2 regions of the Microbacterium triticisoli genome follow, and region 1 is predicted to be linked to the other one. Evidence: riboswitches for the same ligand, from Rfam matches in the RefSeq annotation. Region 1 holds a riboswitch; the other holds the start of a gene.
The links. Region 1 has a riboswitch for thiamine pyrophosphate ahead of OED01_RS05965 (MFS transporter). Riboswitches for the same ligand answer to the same signal wherever they lie in the genome.

Region 2: it holds a riboswitch for thiamine pyrophosphate, as region 1 does, so the genes downstream of both, thiM (hydroxyethylthiazole kinase) here and OED01_RS05965 (MFS transporter) in region 1, are expected to answer to the same signal.

What each region holds. Positions count from the first base shown of each region.
Region 1 covers NZ_CP107546.1:1,208,702-1,216,243, reverse strand. The annotation lists gene corA (magnesium/cobalt transporter CorA) at 1-812, shown strand, start outside; gene OED01_RS05985 (nucleotidyltransferase domain-containing protein) at 803-1,507, shown strand; gene OED01_RS05980 (GyrI-like domain-containing protein) at 1,534-2,166, shown strand; gene OED01_RS05975 (serine hydrolase domain-containing protein) at 2,163-3,275, shown strand; gene OED01_RS05970 (DUF1304 domain-containing protein) at 3,281-3,673, opposite strand; gene OED01_RS05965 (MFS transporter) at 3,670-5,013, opposite strand; TPP riboswitch at 5,004-5,097, opposite strand; gene OED01_RS05960 (CPBP family intramembrane glutamic endopeptidase) at 5,109-5,936, opposite strand; gene trmB (tRNA (guanosine(46)-N7)-methyltransferase TrmB) at 5,933-6,658, opposite strand; gene OED01_RS05950 (DUF3097 domain-containing protein) at 6,691-7,524, opposite strand.
Region 2 covers NZ_CP107546.1:2,094,283-2,101,824, forward strand. The annotation lists gene argJ (bifunctional glutamate N-acetyltransferase/amino-acid acetyltransferase ArgJ) at 1-427, opposite strand, end outside; gene argC (N-acetyl-gamma-glutamyl-phosphate reductase) at 424-1,467, opposite strand; gene OED01_RS10365 (NAD-dependent epimerase/dehydratase family protein) at 1,686-2,660, opposite strand; gene thiD (bifunctional hydroxymethylpyrimidine kinase/phosphomethylpyrimidine kinase) at 2,707-4,854, opposite strand; gene thiM (hydroxyethylthiazole kinase) at 4,851-5,699, opposite strand; TPP riboswitch at 5,690-5,783, opposite strand; gene OED01_RS10380 (cupin domain-containing protein) at 5,808-6,245, opposite strand; gene OED01_RS10385 (pyridoxine/pyridoxamine 5'-phosphate oxidase) at 6,242-6,838, opposite strand; gene OED01_RS10390 (glycoside hydrolase family 3 N-terminal domain-containing protein) at 6,862-7,542, opposite strand, start outside.

The DNA of each region.
Region 1 (7,542 bases):
AGCGCGCGAAGCTGGAACGCTACGGCGAGACGCTGTTCGTGGTACTGCGCCCGGCCCGCTACCTGGACGCCACCGAGGTGGTCGAGTTCGGCGAACTGCACATCTTCGTCGGCAAGGACTTCGTGGTGACCATCCGTCACGCCGAATCGCCGAGCCTGGGGACCGTGCGGCGGCGACTCGAGGCGACACCCGAGTTGCTGGCGATGGGCCCGGAGGCCGTCCTCTACGCGATCCTCGACGAGGTCGTCGACGAGTACGGTCCGGTGATCGCCGGGCTGGAGAACGACATCGACGAGATCGAGGATCAGATCTTCGCCGGCGACGAAGCCGTGTCCCGCCGTATCTACGAGCTCTCGCGCGAGGTCATCAACTTCCAGCGCGCCACGCGCCCCCTGATCGACATGGTCGAGGCGCTGCGTCGGGGCTCCGACAAGTACGATGTCGACATCGAGCTGCAGCGCAGCCTGCGCGACGTGCTCGACCACACCCTGCGCATCGTCGAGCGCGCCGACTCGTTCCGCGCCATCCTGGAGAACGCGCTGAGCCTGAACGCCACGCTCGTCGCGCAGCGGCAGAACGACGAGGTCCGCCGGATGACGGAGCTCAGCCTCGTGCAGAACGACGAGGTGAAGAAGATCTCGGCGTGGGCAGCCATCCTCTTCGCGCCCACGCTTGTCGGCAGCGTGTACGGCATGAACTTCGACGTGATGCCGGAACTGCACTGGAGCTGGGGATATCCGTTCGCGATGCTGCTGATGCTCGGCGTCGGCGTCGGCCTCTACGCCGCGTTCAAGTGGAAGAAGTGGCTGTGACACCGGGCGGATACGCGGACATCACGGAGGACTTCGTCGCCGCGCACTTCCCGGATGTCGAGGTCGCCGTGATCGGAGGCAGCACGTCGCGCGGTGAGCGCACCCGCACCAGCGACATCGACCTGCTGCTGATCGGCGACGCCCTCTTCGACGACTCGCGCGAGTCGATGGCGGCGACGTATGCGCACGCGGGCGAGATCTTCGAGGTGTTCGCCTACACGCCGAGGGGGTTCGACGAGTGGGCGCGTCGCGGTGTCGCGCAGCACCGTCCGGTCATCGTGCACATGCTCGTCGAAGGCGTCGCGGTCCGCTCCGGCCCGGAACTCGAGCGGCAGCGCGCGCACTGGGCGCCGATCCTCGCAGCCGGTCCGTCTCCGACCGATCAGGAGCTCGCCACGCGTCGGTACGTCATCACCGACCTCCTCGACGACCTGCGCGACGCAGAAGACCCGCTCGAGCGCCAGGTGGTCGGCGCGACGCTGTTCGAGCGGACCGCCGAACTGATGCTCCTGACCCACGCCCGCTGGATCGGCACCGGAAAGTACCTGCCACGGCGACTGCGGGAGTGGGACGTCTCCCGCGCCGACGCGCTGGCGCGCCCGCTTCTTCTCGGCGACCACGCCGGGCTCGCGGATGCGGTCTCCGCCGAGCTGGACCGCGCGGGCGGCCGAGTGCAGGCCGGTTTCGTGCGCTGACGAATCGGACGGGCCATGATGGCTACATGACGGAGAAGATCGACTTCAAGAAGTCCGTCGACGCCTACCGGGCACGCTCGGGCGCCTTCCGCATCGTCGACGTCCCGCCTCTGCAGTACCTGATGATCGACGGCCATGGCGATCCGAACGCGGCGCCAGAGTTCACGACCGCCGTCGAGGCGCTGTACCCACTCGCCTACACCCTGAAGTTCGCCAGCAAGCGCGAACTCGACCGCGACTTCGTGGTGATGCCGCTGGAGGGGCTCTGGTGGGCAGAGGATCATGCCGCGTTCACGACGGCGCGTGACAAGTCGCAGTGGTCGTGGACCCTCCTGCTCATGCAACCGGACTGGGTCGACGACGCCCTCTTCGCGGATGCCGTGGCGACGGCATCCGCGAAGAATCCGACCGCGCGCATCGGCGAGGTGCGGCTCGAGCGCCTGACGGAAGGCCTGTGCGTGCAGACGCTCCACGTGGGCGCCTTCGACGACGAGGCCCCAGTGCTGGAGCGCATGCACGACGAGTTCATCCCGCAGAACGCGCTGTCGCTGACCGGGCGACACCACGAGATCTACTTCAGCGATCCGCGCAAGGGCGACCCTGCCAAGCGGCGCACGATCCTCCGCCAACCCGTCACCCGAGGAGACGAGACGTCATGACCGACCTGACCGGACTGCTGGACGACCACGTCGCCCGAGGTACCGCGCCCTGGATCATCGTGGCCGACGGCACGGCGGACGGACGCCTCGACATCACCACCGCCGGAGACGTCGCCGACGACGCGATCGTCCGGATCCAATCGATGACCAAGGCGGTGACGGCGGTCGCGGCCCTGCGCCTCGTCGCGGACGGACGCCTCGGTCTGGACGATCCCGTGGAGCGGTGGCTGCCCGAGCTGGCGGACCGGCGCGTGCTGCGGACGCCGATCTCTCCGCTGACGGACACCGAACCGGCGAACGCCCCGATCACGGTTCGCCATCTGCTCACCAACACCTCCGGATACGGCATGGTCGCGACGCCCTCACCGCTGAAGGACGCGATGATCGCGAACCGGACAGAAGCGTCGCAGGAGGCCGTCGCACTGGGCGCGCAGGACTGGCTGAACGCGCTCGCCGAGCTTCCGCTGGCGTTCAACCCAGGCCAGGGCTGGCGCTACCACCATTCGTTCGGCATCCTCGGCATCCTGCTCTCGCGACTGACCGGAGGTCCGCTCGAGGCGCACCTGACGACGGACGTGTTCGAGCCGGTCGGGATGGTCGACACCCGTTTCACCGTTCCGGCGCAGGACGCCGATCGGTTGCCCGCCGCGTACGGGCGCGATGGCGACGGGACCCGGTACGAGATCGAGCCGCGTGCCGGCGGTTTCTATGTCTCCCCCGCCCCGTTCGATGTCAGTCACGCCGAGCTCGTCTCGACCGCGCGCGACTACGCGGCGTTCGCGCGGATGCTCGCCGCGGGCGGCAGGATCGACGGCCGTTCGTTCGTCTCCCCCGAGCTGCTCGCCGAACTGCGGACCGATCGGATACCCGACGCGCTGAAGACCCCGGACAGCTTCTTCCCCGGGTTCTGGGACGGTCTGGGCTGGGGTTACGGCGTGGCGGTCGTGACGGCAGGCGAGCATGCGGGACGCTTCGGCTGGTCCGGCGGGCTCGGCACCGACTTCTTCATCGACCCCGACGGGACGTTCCGGATCGTGTTGACGCAGATGGAGATGGGACCCGCCGTCATGGCGCTGTTCGACGACCTGCAGGGGTCGCCGGGCCGCTGAACGGCTCAGCCGATCGCGACGCCGATCGCCGTCGCGATGACCGCGAGCAGCGGCAGCGTGCCCTGCATGGTCGCCGCACGCGCCTTGGAGCGGTCCGACAGGATCAGCACCAGCGCCGCCGCCAGCATCATGCCGGTGCCGGCGAAGACGAGCGTGAGTCCGACGGTGGTCGCCCCGACGATGTACATCCCGACACCGAGGAACGCCGTGAGCGCGAGGAACAGGTTGTAGAAGCCCTGGTTGAAGGCGAGCGCCTTCATCGTCTCGGCATCCGCCTCGCTCGCGACGCCGAACACCTTCCGTGTCGACGGCTCCGTCCACTTCAGCGACTCGAGGGCGAAGATGAAGACATGGAAGGCGGCTGCCGCTGCGGCGAGGATGAGCCCTGCGATGATCATGCTCTGATTCTGTCGTCTTTCGCTGCCTCCTGGGCCGCGACGGGCCGATCGACCGGGCGTGCGATCACGGCGCCAACCACTCCGAGGGCCGCGGCGACGATCATGATCGCCGCCACCGGCCACCAGTGTCCCGTCGCCGCGACCAGTGCCGTGGCCGCGAGCGGCGTCAGCCCTCCACCGATGACCCCGGCGATCTCGCGGCCGATCGAGATACCGGAGTAGCGGCGGCGCGCGGGGAAGAGCCCTGCGAACCACAGCGGCTGCACGCCGTCGGCCGCCGCGTTCACGATGCCGATCGTGACGGCGACCACCCCGATGATCGCCGCCGCGCTGCCGCCGTCGAGGATGAGGAACAGGGGAACGGCGAGCAGGCCGAGCCCGGCGAGGCTGCACGCCGTGAGCGTCGTCATGCCGATCCGCTCGCCGAGCGCACCCCAGACGGGGCACATCACCGCGGCGAGCGCCGCCGCGACCAGCACTGCCGTCAGGGAAACCTGAGCCGAGAATCCCAGCACCGTCGTCGCATAGCCGAGGAAGAACACCGTGATCGTGTAGAAGCAGGCGTTCTGCCCCGTCCGTACGAGCACGACCGAGATCACGTTCCGCGGCGCGCTGAGCGCCTCACGCAGAGGTCGCCGCCGCTCGACGCCGTCATCACCGGCGAGGAACTCCGGGGACTCCGTCACGCGGCGCCGCAGCACGAGCCCGACGACGACGAGCAGGATGCTGGCCAGGAACGGCATCCGCCAGCCCCACTCGAACAGCGCCGCCTCGTCCAGCAGTGCGACCACCACGACGAAGGCGAGATTGCCGAGGATGAGGCCGACGTACAGGGAGGCCGCGACGATCCCGCCCCGCAGACCGCGCCCGCGCGGGGCGTGCTCGAGCGCCATCAGTATCGCACCCGGCCACTCTCCGCCTGCCGCCAGGCCCTGGACGAAGCGCAGCGCGACCAGTGCGATCGGCGCGAGCACACCGATCTGCGCGTATCCGGGCAGCAGACCGATGCACACCGTGGCGAGGCCCATCACCAGCAGCGTCGCCGTGAGGACCGGCCGGCGCCCGAACCGGTCCCCGAGGGACCCTGCCAGCAGACCGCCGAGCGGACGGGCGATGAATCCGGTCGCGAACGTGGCGAACGACAGCAGGATGCCGATCAACGGGTCCTGGGCCGGGAAGAAGACCACGGGGAAGACCAGCGCGGCCGCCGTGCCGTAGAGGAAGAAGTCGTACCACTCGAAGGCGGTGCCTGCCGCGGCGGCCGCTAGCGCGAGCCTGCCTCGCCCGGCAGGGCGCTCTGTGGTCGGGTGGACGGGCTCGATGAGTGCGTGCGTGTGCATCGCGACATCCCTTCGCTAGTACGAGCTAGATCAGGTTCGACGGGTGTGATCTCAGCCGCGCGTGCGGCACCCCGTGTCACTGCAGACGAGCTTAGCTATACGAGGAAGATCGGCAGCATCCCCGGGTTGTGCGCGTGCACGAGCACGGCGAACACGACGGCATCGAAGAGCAGGTGCACCGTGACGACGTACGCCAGCGAGTGCGTGCGCAGGAAGATGAATCCCTGCAGCAGCGCGAACGGGATCGTGAGCAGCGGACCCCACTCGCGATAGCCCAGCTCCCACAGGAACGACACGAAGACCACGGCCTGCAGGACATTCGCCACGGCGTCGGGGAAGTGGCGACGCAGCAGCGCGAAGACCGTGCAGATGAAGAACAGTTCGTCCCAGATGCCCACGGCGCCGACACCGACGAAAAGTCGGAGGATGAGCTCCGGGGTGTCGACGACGGGCCAGTTCTGGTAGACGCCGCTGGTGATGAAGTAGAACGGCAGAATGAGCCACCCCAGTGCCAGGACTGCCGCGAGCCAGCCCCACTGCAGTCGACCCCAGCGCTGTCCTGTGCGCCACGGGAACGAGATCGCACGGTCGCGGTAGACGTACCGCGAGACGAGGTAGGGGACGACCACGGCTCCGCCGAGGGCCAGCGTGAAGCGCAGCATGGCGAGGTTGTCCAGCTCGGCCGCGAGCGGGATGACGCTCACGATGAGCATCCCGATCGCGATGAGCGACAGGTCCCGCGTCAGCGACGGCGCGGCTACCGTCACGGCGCGCCGCTCGAGCATCCATGCCGCTCCGACACCTGCGGCCAGCAGCACCCAGCCGAGCCACGCCCACTGCACGACGAAGAAGGCCGGCGCCGCGAGGCAGACCAGCGCAGCGGGTGCGATCCCCCAGCGGGACCGGACGACGGTCGTGCTCACGCGCGCGGCTTCCGGCGGTACGTGAGATCGCGGATCTCGCGCCCCTTCGTGATTCCCTTGCGCTCGAACGCGGTCATGGCACGGCCGTCGAAGCGATCGCCCCACTCCCCCTCGAACGCGCGCTCGAACAGCGGCTCGGCGTCCAGCACCTCGCGCATCTGCAGGGCGTAGTCCTCCCAGTCGGTAGCCAGACGCAGCAGCCCGCCGTCGGCGAGCGCCCTGGCGGCCGTCGCACCGAATCCATCGCGGATCAGTCGCCGCTTCGTGTGCCGCTTCTTGTGCCACGGGTCGGAGAAGAACACCCAGACCTCGGAGGCACTCGCCTCCGGGAGATAGGTCGCCAGGACCTCAGGTGCGTTCGCCTCGACGAGCCGCAGATTGCGGACGCCCGCCTTGTCGGCATCCAGCATCGTGCGCGCGAGCCCGGCGCGGAACACCTCGATCGCCAGGAAGTCGTCTTCGGGGCGCGCGGCGGCAGCAGACACGATCGCGTGGCCCTGGCCGGACCCGATCTCGACGATCAGCGCCGCGTCGCGGCGGTACTCGGCTGCGACGTCGAGTCGCGCATCGGCATGGACGCTCGTCGAGGCGATGGCGCGCGGAACATCGAGCAGGTAGTGACCGGAGAGTTCCTCGAACGCCCGCTCCTGCGCCTCCGACATGCGGCCGCTGCGGCGGACGAAGGACACGGGTTCATCACGGAACGTGCGGGGCTCGGGCATACCTCAAGGGTAGTCGCGGCGGCGAGGCGTCCTCACGGGGCGGTGACGAAGTCGATGAGCTCCTCGATCCGGCCGAGGAGCGTCGGTTCGAGGTCGCGATAGGTGGTGACCTTGCTCAGGATGGCCTGCCAGGCGCGGGCGATGTCGGCCTGGTCCTCGTGCGGCCATCCGAACGCCTTGCAGATGCCCACCTTCCACTCGATGCCCCGAGGGATCTCCGGCCAGCGCGCGATGCCCAGCGCTTCCGGTTTCACGCACTGCCACACGTCGACGTACGGGTGCCCGACGATGCGGACGTGTGCACCGTGCGGTCCTCGTGCGACGGCTTCCGCGATGCGCGATTCCTTGGACCCGGGGACGAGATGGTCGACGAGCACACCATAGCGGCGTTTCGCGCTCGGCGGCTCGGCCGCGAGCAGCTCGTCGAGCAGGTCGACGCCCTGCAGGTACTCGACGACGACGCCTTCGACGCGCAGGTCGGCGCCCCACACCTTCTCGACGAGTTCGGCGTCGTGGCGGCCTTCGACGAGGATGCGGCTCGGCAGCGCCACGCGGGCGCGCTGGTCCGCCACGACGAAGGATCCGGATGCCGTCCGTCGGGGCCCCTTGTCCTTGGGAGCAGGCGGGACGAGTCTGACGGGTTCGCCGTCGATGAGGAATCCCCCACCGAGGGGGAACAGCCTTCTGCGCCCCTTCCAGTCCTCCAGCTCAACGGTGCCCGACTGCACCTTCGTCACCGCGCCGCAGAACCCGTCGTCCGCGACCTCGACGACGAGGTCGGCCTCCGCGGGGACCTCTGGGATCTGCTTCGCGGCGCGTTCGCGCCAGCCCTTCGCGAGCACATCCGCGCCGTACCTGTCCTCCATGCCTTCCAGCGTATGCGG
Region 2 (7,542 bases), 890 kb from region 1:
CTGCGGCATCCCCGCCCTCGTCGGACAACTCCGAGATCGCCTGCTCCGTACCGGCGAGCACCTTGGAGCGGAACTCGTCGTCACCGGTGCCGATGAGGCCCGTCGAGCACACCAGGACGTCGCCGGCGCTGATGTCGAGCAGCTCGGCCACCTTCTCGGCGGTCTGGTGCGTGGTCTGGAAGCCGAAGGTGCCGGTGAAGCAGTTCGCGCCACCGGAATTGAGCACGACGGCCTCGACGATGCGGTCCTGGATGACCTGCTGCGACCAGATGATCGGGTTCGCCTTCGCGCGGTTGCTCGTGAAGACGGCGGCACCGACCTTGCGCGGGCCGCGGTTGACGACGACGGCGACATCGGGCTTGCCGGTGGACTTCAGGCCGGCGGCGACTCCGGCCGCCTCGAATCCTGCGGGGGCGGTGACGCTCACGGGGCGACTCCATTCACGGTGAGGGCGCGGGACTCCGGGAGGCCGAGCGCGATGTTCATGGACTGGATGGCGGCACCGGCGGTGCCCTTGACGAGGTTGTCGACCGCGGTGACGACGGTCACCCGGTTCGCGGCACGGTCGATCGCGATCCCCATCAGCGCGGTGTTCGCGCCGAGGACGTCAGCGGTCCGGGGGAACTGTCCCTCGGGCAGCAGCTGCACGAAGGTCTCGTCGCCGTACGCGCTCTGCCAGGCGTCCCGGATCTGCGCGTCGCTGACGTCGCCGGCGATCGGGGCGGTCGAGGTGGCCAGGATGCCGCGGGACATCGGGACCAGCACCGGCGTGAACGAGATCCGCGGGTCGGTGCCGCCGGCGGCGATCAGCGCCTGCTGGATCTCGGGGATGTGCCGATGGGTGCCTCCGACCGCGTACGGGTTCGCGGTGCCGAGGATCTCGCTGCCCAGCAGATTGGTCTTCAGGCTCTTGCCTGCCCCCGAGGGCCCCACCGCGAGGACCGACACGATGTCGGTCGGGTCGATGACGCCTGCTGCGACGCCGGGGACGAGGCTGAGACTCACGGTCGACGCGTTGCATCCCGGGGCGGCGATGCGGCTGGCGCCGCGGAGGTGTTCGCGCTGCTTCACGCCTTCCACGAGCAGCTCGGGCACGCCGTACGTCCACGCGTCGTGGAACGCGCCGCCGTAGAAGGCATCCCAGGACGCCTGCGAGGTGAGCCGGTGGTCGGCACCGGCGTCGATCACGAGCGGGACGTCCCCTAGGGCATCCGTGTACTGGCCGGACTGACCGTGCGGAAGCGCGAGGAACACGATGTCGTGCCCGGCGAGGATCGCGGGCGTGGTGTCCTGCAGGTCCAGATGAGCGAGCGAGCGCAGGTGCGGCTGGTGCTGGATCAGCGGCTGGCCGGCATTCGAATGCGCGGTCACGGTGCGGATCTCGATATCGGGATGATCGGCCAGCAGGCGCAGGATCTCGCCGCCCGCATAGCCGGATGCGCCGGAGACGGCGACGGTATACGTCATGGTTCCACCTTAACGGTCGGGATGGTCGTCGACGGAGGCGGCGACGCTCACAGCCGTGCCCGTACAGGGCGCATGGCGCGAGGGTCGCCTAGAGTCGGCGGCCGCCGCGGCGTCGGCGCACCGGAGCGACGCTCGGGACGAGCGTCAGCGAAGCGGGTGCGGCCGAGGGCATGCCGCGACGGTAGCGCCCGCGGCGCAACCGGCGCAAATCCGGGACGTCATACGTGTCGCGGCGAGCGCAGCTCATCCAGCAGATCGGCCTCTTCGGCGCGCGTCAGCCCCGCACGCCGCGTGCGGTCGGTGCCGCGCTCGCGCTCGTCAGCGACGACTTCCACGATCGTCTCGTCCAGCGGGGTGAGGGACCCGCCTCCGTCGAGGAACGCTCGATTCGCGTGGCGCATGAAGCCGGTCATCTCCGCGGGCAGCCACAGCGGCAGCGACCGATCCCCCATCCAGTGGGCGACCCCGTGTGCGGTCAGCCACTCGGCGTCCGCCTCGACGACGTCGCCCGTGTGGCTGGTGCGCCGGCGGACTCGCGTGAGCACATCGGCGAGCGGCTGAGGGTCGCCGACCGCGTTGACGATCGAGCGACCGCCGCCCGCGACGACGAACGCTGCGACGTCATCGACGTCGATCACCTGGGTCCAGCGGTCTGCGAGCGGCGGGACGAGCACCGGCTGAGAACCCGCGCGGTCGAAGGCCGCAGCCCAATAGCCGAATCGGTCGCTCGGGTCGCCCGCTCCGACGATCAGACCGGGCCGGATGATGCGGAAGCGCTCGTCGAGCGCCCGCACCGCGTCCTCCGCCGCCGCCTTCTGCCCGGCGTAGTCGTCCTGGTCGTCCGGCGCCGCGGCGTGCAGCGGGGCTGACTCGTCGGCTCCCACGGTCGCCTCGTCCGCGTACACGGAAACGGACGAGACGTACGTCCACCGCCCGGCGCGCGTACCGAGCGCGTCGACGGCCGCACGGACGTGGCGTGCACGCGATGACACATCGACGACCTCGTCCCAGTCCCGACGCAGCACGTCGTAGGCGGAGGCGTCATCCCGGTCCCCTGCCACGAGCACGGTGCCTCGGGGAACCGGCCGCGCTCCCCGTGCGAGGCACGTCACGCGCGCGCCGGCATCCCGCCATCGTCGCGCGACGCGGCCGGAGAGCCAGCCGGTTCCCCCCAGGATCAGCACTTCCGTCATACGCCCATGTCAGCATGCCGGCTGCGGTGATGGGAAGCGTTTCCGTTCAGAGCAGAGCCGGGTCAAGCGGTGCGGCGAAGAACTGCAGCTCCAACGCGCTCGAGCGCTCGAACGCCCGGAACATCCTCGCCCTCGTCTCGGCCCCGGATACGGCGGCCGTCTCCATGACGTACGCGATCGCCTGCGCGGTCGCCGCCTCGAACGCCGGGTCCGCATAGGTGGCGAGCCATGAGGCGTACGGATGCCGCGGATCGCGCGCGTACGCGCCGAACTCGCCCGCGTGCAGACGCCGGCCGAGGTCCGTGTACAACCAGAAGCACGGCAGGACCGCTGCGATCAGCTCGGCGTACTCGCCCCCGAACGCGACGGAGCGCAAGTGGTCCAGATACGCCGTGGTGGTCGCGGACGGTTCGGCGCGGAACGTCGCCGATGTGACCCCGCGATCCGGGGTCAGCCACGACGCGTGCAGCTCGAGTTCGCCGACGATCGACCCATGGGCGGAGTTGGCCCAGAACGCCTGCTCTGCAGAGGTCGGTGCCCGCCGCGCCGCCTCGGCGAGGACCCGCGCGTATTCACGGAGGTACAGCGCGTCCTGACCGAGATAGAACACGAACGGCTCGCGCTCGAGCGTTCCGTCGGCGAGGCCGCGGATGAACGCGAGCTCGTCGATGCCGTCGCGGATGCCGCGGATGCGGACCCACCAGTCGTCGGCGATCTGCGCTGACGACGGGCGGGTCTCGAGGCCGCCTCTGCCCCACAGCCCCGCGAAATGGTTGATCGGGCCGTGGCCGGCGCCGACGCGCAGCGGATCGCTCTCCCGGATCGACTCGCGCAGCCAGGTCCGAGCCCCCGCGACCGCCTGTCGCGGGTCATCCCCGCCTGCGAGCCGCGTGGCGACCGCGGACGACAGCGAGCATCCGGTGCCGTGCGTGTTGGCTGTCGCGATCCGCGCACCGGGGAACTCGTGCACAGTGACCCTGTCGGCGTCGACGAGCGCGTCCGGGGCCTCGTCTCCCGGAAGGTGACCGCCCTTGACCAGGACGGCGGCACCGATGCGCTCCGACAGCGTCCGTGCCGCGGCGAGCGCGTCGGTCCAGCCGTCGACCGCGCGACCTGCCAGGACCTCGAGCTCGGCGAGGTTCGGCGTCACCAGGTGCGAGCGCGTGAGGAGTGCGCCGAGGGCCTCTTCGGCATCCGCGTCGAGAAGTCGGTCGCCGCTCGTGGCGACCATCACCGGATCCACGACCACGATCGCCGGCCGCTGCGCGTCGAGCCAGTCGATCACGGTCCGGATCACGTCGGCGTTCGCAAGCATGCCGATCTTCACCGCGTCGATCACGATGTCGTCCGAGAGCGCATCGAGCTGGTCGCGGAGGAAGGAGGGCGGCGGCACGTGCACGGCCCGCACGCCCTGCGTGTTCTGCGCGGTCAGCGCGGTGACGGCTGCCATGCCGTAGCCGCCGTTCGCGGCGATCGACTTGAGATCCGCCTGGATCCCCGCGCCGCCGGACGGGTCGCTGCCGGCGATGCTCAGCACCCGCGGCGCGGACCCTGAACGCCAGCGCCGCACGAACTCGGCGGCCGCGGTGCGCGGGTCGTCCGCGGCGCAGAGCGCCGACACGACCGCGACACCGGCCGCTCCCGCATCCCGCAGAGCGATGGTGTCGTCGAGTCCGACGCCGCCGATCGCGACGCACGGCAACGGACTCGCGACGGCGAACGCCTGGAACCCGTCGATCCCGAGCGGCGCAGGATGGTCGGGCTTCGTGCGGGTGGGGCGGATGACGCCGACGCCGAGATAGTCCACGGTTCCCGCGGGCAGCGCGCGCACGGCTTCCAGATGCGCCGGGTTGTTGGCCGTCAGGCCGATGAGCGCATCCGGGCCGAGCAGCTCTCGGGCGCGGATCACGGAGGCGTCGCGCTGTCCGAGGTGCACGCCGTCCACGCGCGCGCCCAGCGCACGCGCAGCGAGCGCCGCCTCGAGGCGATCATTCACGACGAGCGGCACGCGTCCGTCGATCACCTGCGACAGTGCGACGAGCTGGGCCGTGATCTCGGCATCCGTCGCCGTCTTGTCGCGCAGCTGGACGATGCGCACGCCGCCGTCCACGGCCTGCCTGACCGTCTCGACGACGCCGCGTTCGCCGCAGAGCGCAGGGTCGGTCACGAGGTAGAGCGACAGGTCCACGGTCATCGGGTCGCCTCCTCGATGCGTGCCGCGACGGCGAGGTCGTCCGAGTCGATGGCGGCGAGCGCGTCGAGCAGGGCGACGGCGAAGGTCCCTGGGCCCTCGGCTCGGGTCGCCGCCCGCTCGGCGGCGATCGTGTACACCAGGTTCGCGGCGGCGACGGCCGTCAGCGCGTCGGCATCCGACTCCCGAGCGGTGCCGAGGAACGCGGCCATCACCGCACCGAGCGCGCATCCGCCGCCCGTCACCCTCGTCAGCAGGGCATCACCGTTCGCGATGCGGATCACCCGCCGGCCATCCGTGATCAGATCCACAGGACCCGACACTGCGACGACGCTGCTGTGACGCTCGGCGAGCGTGAAAGCGGCGTCCGCGGCGGCATCCGTCGTGTCGGTCGTATCGACGCCGCGCCCGCCACTGCCGACACCTGCCAGGGCGAGGATCTCGGACGCGTTCCCACGGATCGCGGTGGGGCGCAGCGCGACGAGCTCGTGGGCGAGACCGGTGCGCACGGGCAGGACACCGATCGCCACAGGGTCAAGCACCCATGGTGTACCGCCCTCGGCGGCTCCGTCGACCGCTTCTCGGGCGGCCGCGCGCTGTTCGGATCGCGGAGAGCCCAGGTTGATGAGCATCCCGGACGCCATCGAGGCGAACATCCCTGCCTCGTCGACGATGTCGACCATGGCGGGGGCCGCACCGAGGGCGAGCAGCACGTTCGCGGTGAAACCGGTCACCACCGCGTTCGTGATGCAGTGGGTCAGCGGAGGAGCCGCGCGCAGCTCCTCGAGGAGGGTCGCGGCCTCGGTCACGAGGCCGGTTTCGGAAATCGGACGCAGAAGATCGCTCAACGCGACATCCCTTCGCTAGTACGAACTAGATCAGGTTCGACGGGTCTGTTCTCAGCCGCGGTCGCGGCACCCCGTGTCACTGCCTCGCAGTCTAGTGCGACCGATCGGTCATCCCTTCGCCCACGGCATCGGACGACCCTCGGCGCGCTCCGAGTCGTCGGGCAGGTGCGGGAGCTGCTCGCCGCCGGCGCGGATGCACAGCCAGCGCAGTTCGCCGTCGCTGTCCGGCCGCGCACGCCATGTGCGCCAGACGCCCTGGCCGACGCGGATGACCGTGCCCGCCTCGACCTCGACGACGTCGTCGTCCAGTCCCATCTGTCCGCGTCCGGCGAGGAACACGTACAGCTCTTCGACACGCTCGTGCGTGTGCCAGTAGCCGGCTTCCTCGCCCGCTAGCAGGGCGTTGGCGGTCATGCCGATGTACTGCATCGTCAGCTCGTGATCGACCACGCGACGTCCGTCGCGCGAACGCGACGGCGCGAATCCGCCGAAATGGTCGCGCCATGCGTCCGGTGCTCCGATGCTGATCACTTCGTAGTCGCTCATGCGATGCGCTCTCCGCTCTGCTGTGGTTCGGTGTGGCCGGTGGCGATGCGGTGGGTCCAGCCCGTGTCTGTCCGCTCGTACACGAGGCGCAGATGCCGTCGATCGACGGCCCCCTGCCAGAATTCGACGCGATCGGGGACGAGCCGCCAGAGCAGCCAGTCCTCCGGGGCGATGCCGTCGCGCGCGGCGGGCGACCGCGCGGCGAGATCCGCCGCACTGTCGGCGGCATCCGCCTGGACGACCGAACCGCGCACCCGTACGGCGCGCATCACCGGCTGCCACCAGAAATCCAAGGCGGCCACCGGCCGCGCGGCCAGCTGCTCGGCCTTTCGGGACGCGCGATGACCGGCGAACGCCCAGCCGCGGCCTCCGACGTCCTTGAGGATCACGGTCCTGGCGTCCGGTGCTCCCTCCGCATCGACGGTCGCGAGCGTCATGGCGTGCGGCTCAGGGACGCCGGCCTGGACCGCTCCGACGATCCACTCGACGAACAGCGTCTCCGGATCGTCCGGCACGGCGGCCGGATCCGGATCCGGAGGTGTGCCGGTGAGCGAGGGCAATCCGCGCAGCCAGTCGGCCGGAGAAGTCGTCATGCGTCCATCCTGGCGCAGGCGGCTCAGGTGCGGGCCGCGTCGGCGAGTGCCGCCACGCGTGCCGCCGCCTCGGACACGCGAGCCGCGAAGCGGGGATCCGACTCGGCGCGGACCACCAGGGCATCGATGATCAGCCCCGCTGTCTCAGGAGTGGACCCGGCGATCGTCAGCACCATGTCCGCGCCGGCGGCGACCGCGGTGACGGCGTTCGCGACGGGGTCGGCATAGGCCGGATCGCCGGACGAGAGCAGCATGCCGAGGTCGTCGGTCACCGCGACGCCCTCGAACCCGAGTTCGTCGCGGAGCACGCCGTACCACTCCGGCGACAGCGTCGCCGGAAGCGGGGACACCTCGGTGAACCTCAGGTGCCCCATCATGACGAGCTCCGCACCGGCGTCGATGCCGGCGCGGAACGGAAGCGCGTCGACGGTTCGCCATTCGGCCAGCCCCATCCCGGTCGTCGGGATGCTGTGGTGCGAGTCCCCCTCGGCCGCGCCGTGCCCGGGGAAGTGCTTGAGGGTCGTGGCGACGCGTCCGCGCTCCCCCGCGACGATGGCCGCGACACGATCGGCGACCGCCTGCGCGTCGGTGCCGTAGGACCTGCTGTGGATGAAGGAGCCGTCGGAACGCGGCACGTCGGCGACGACGCCGAAGTTGATGTCGATCCCCGCGTCGTCCAGCAGTTGCGCCCGAGCGGCGAACGC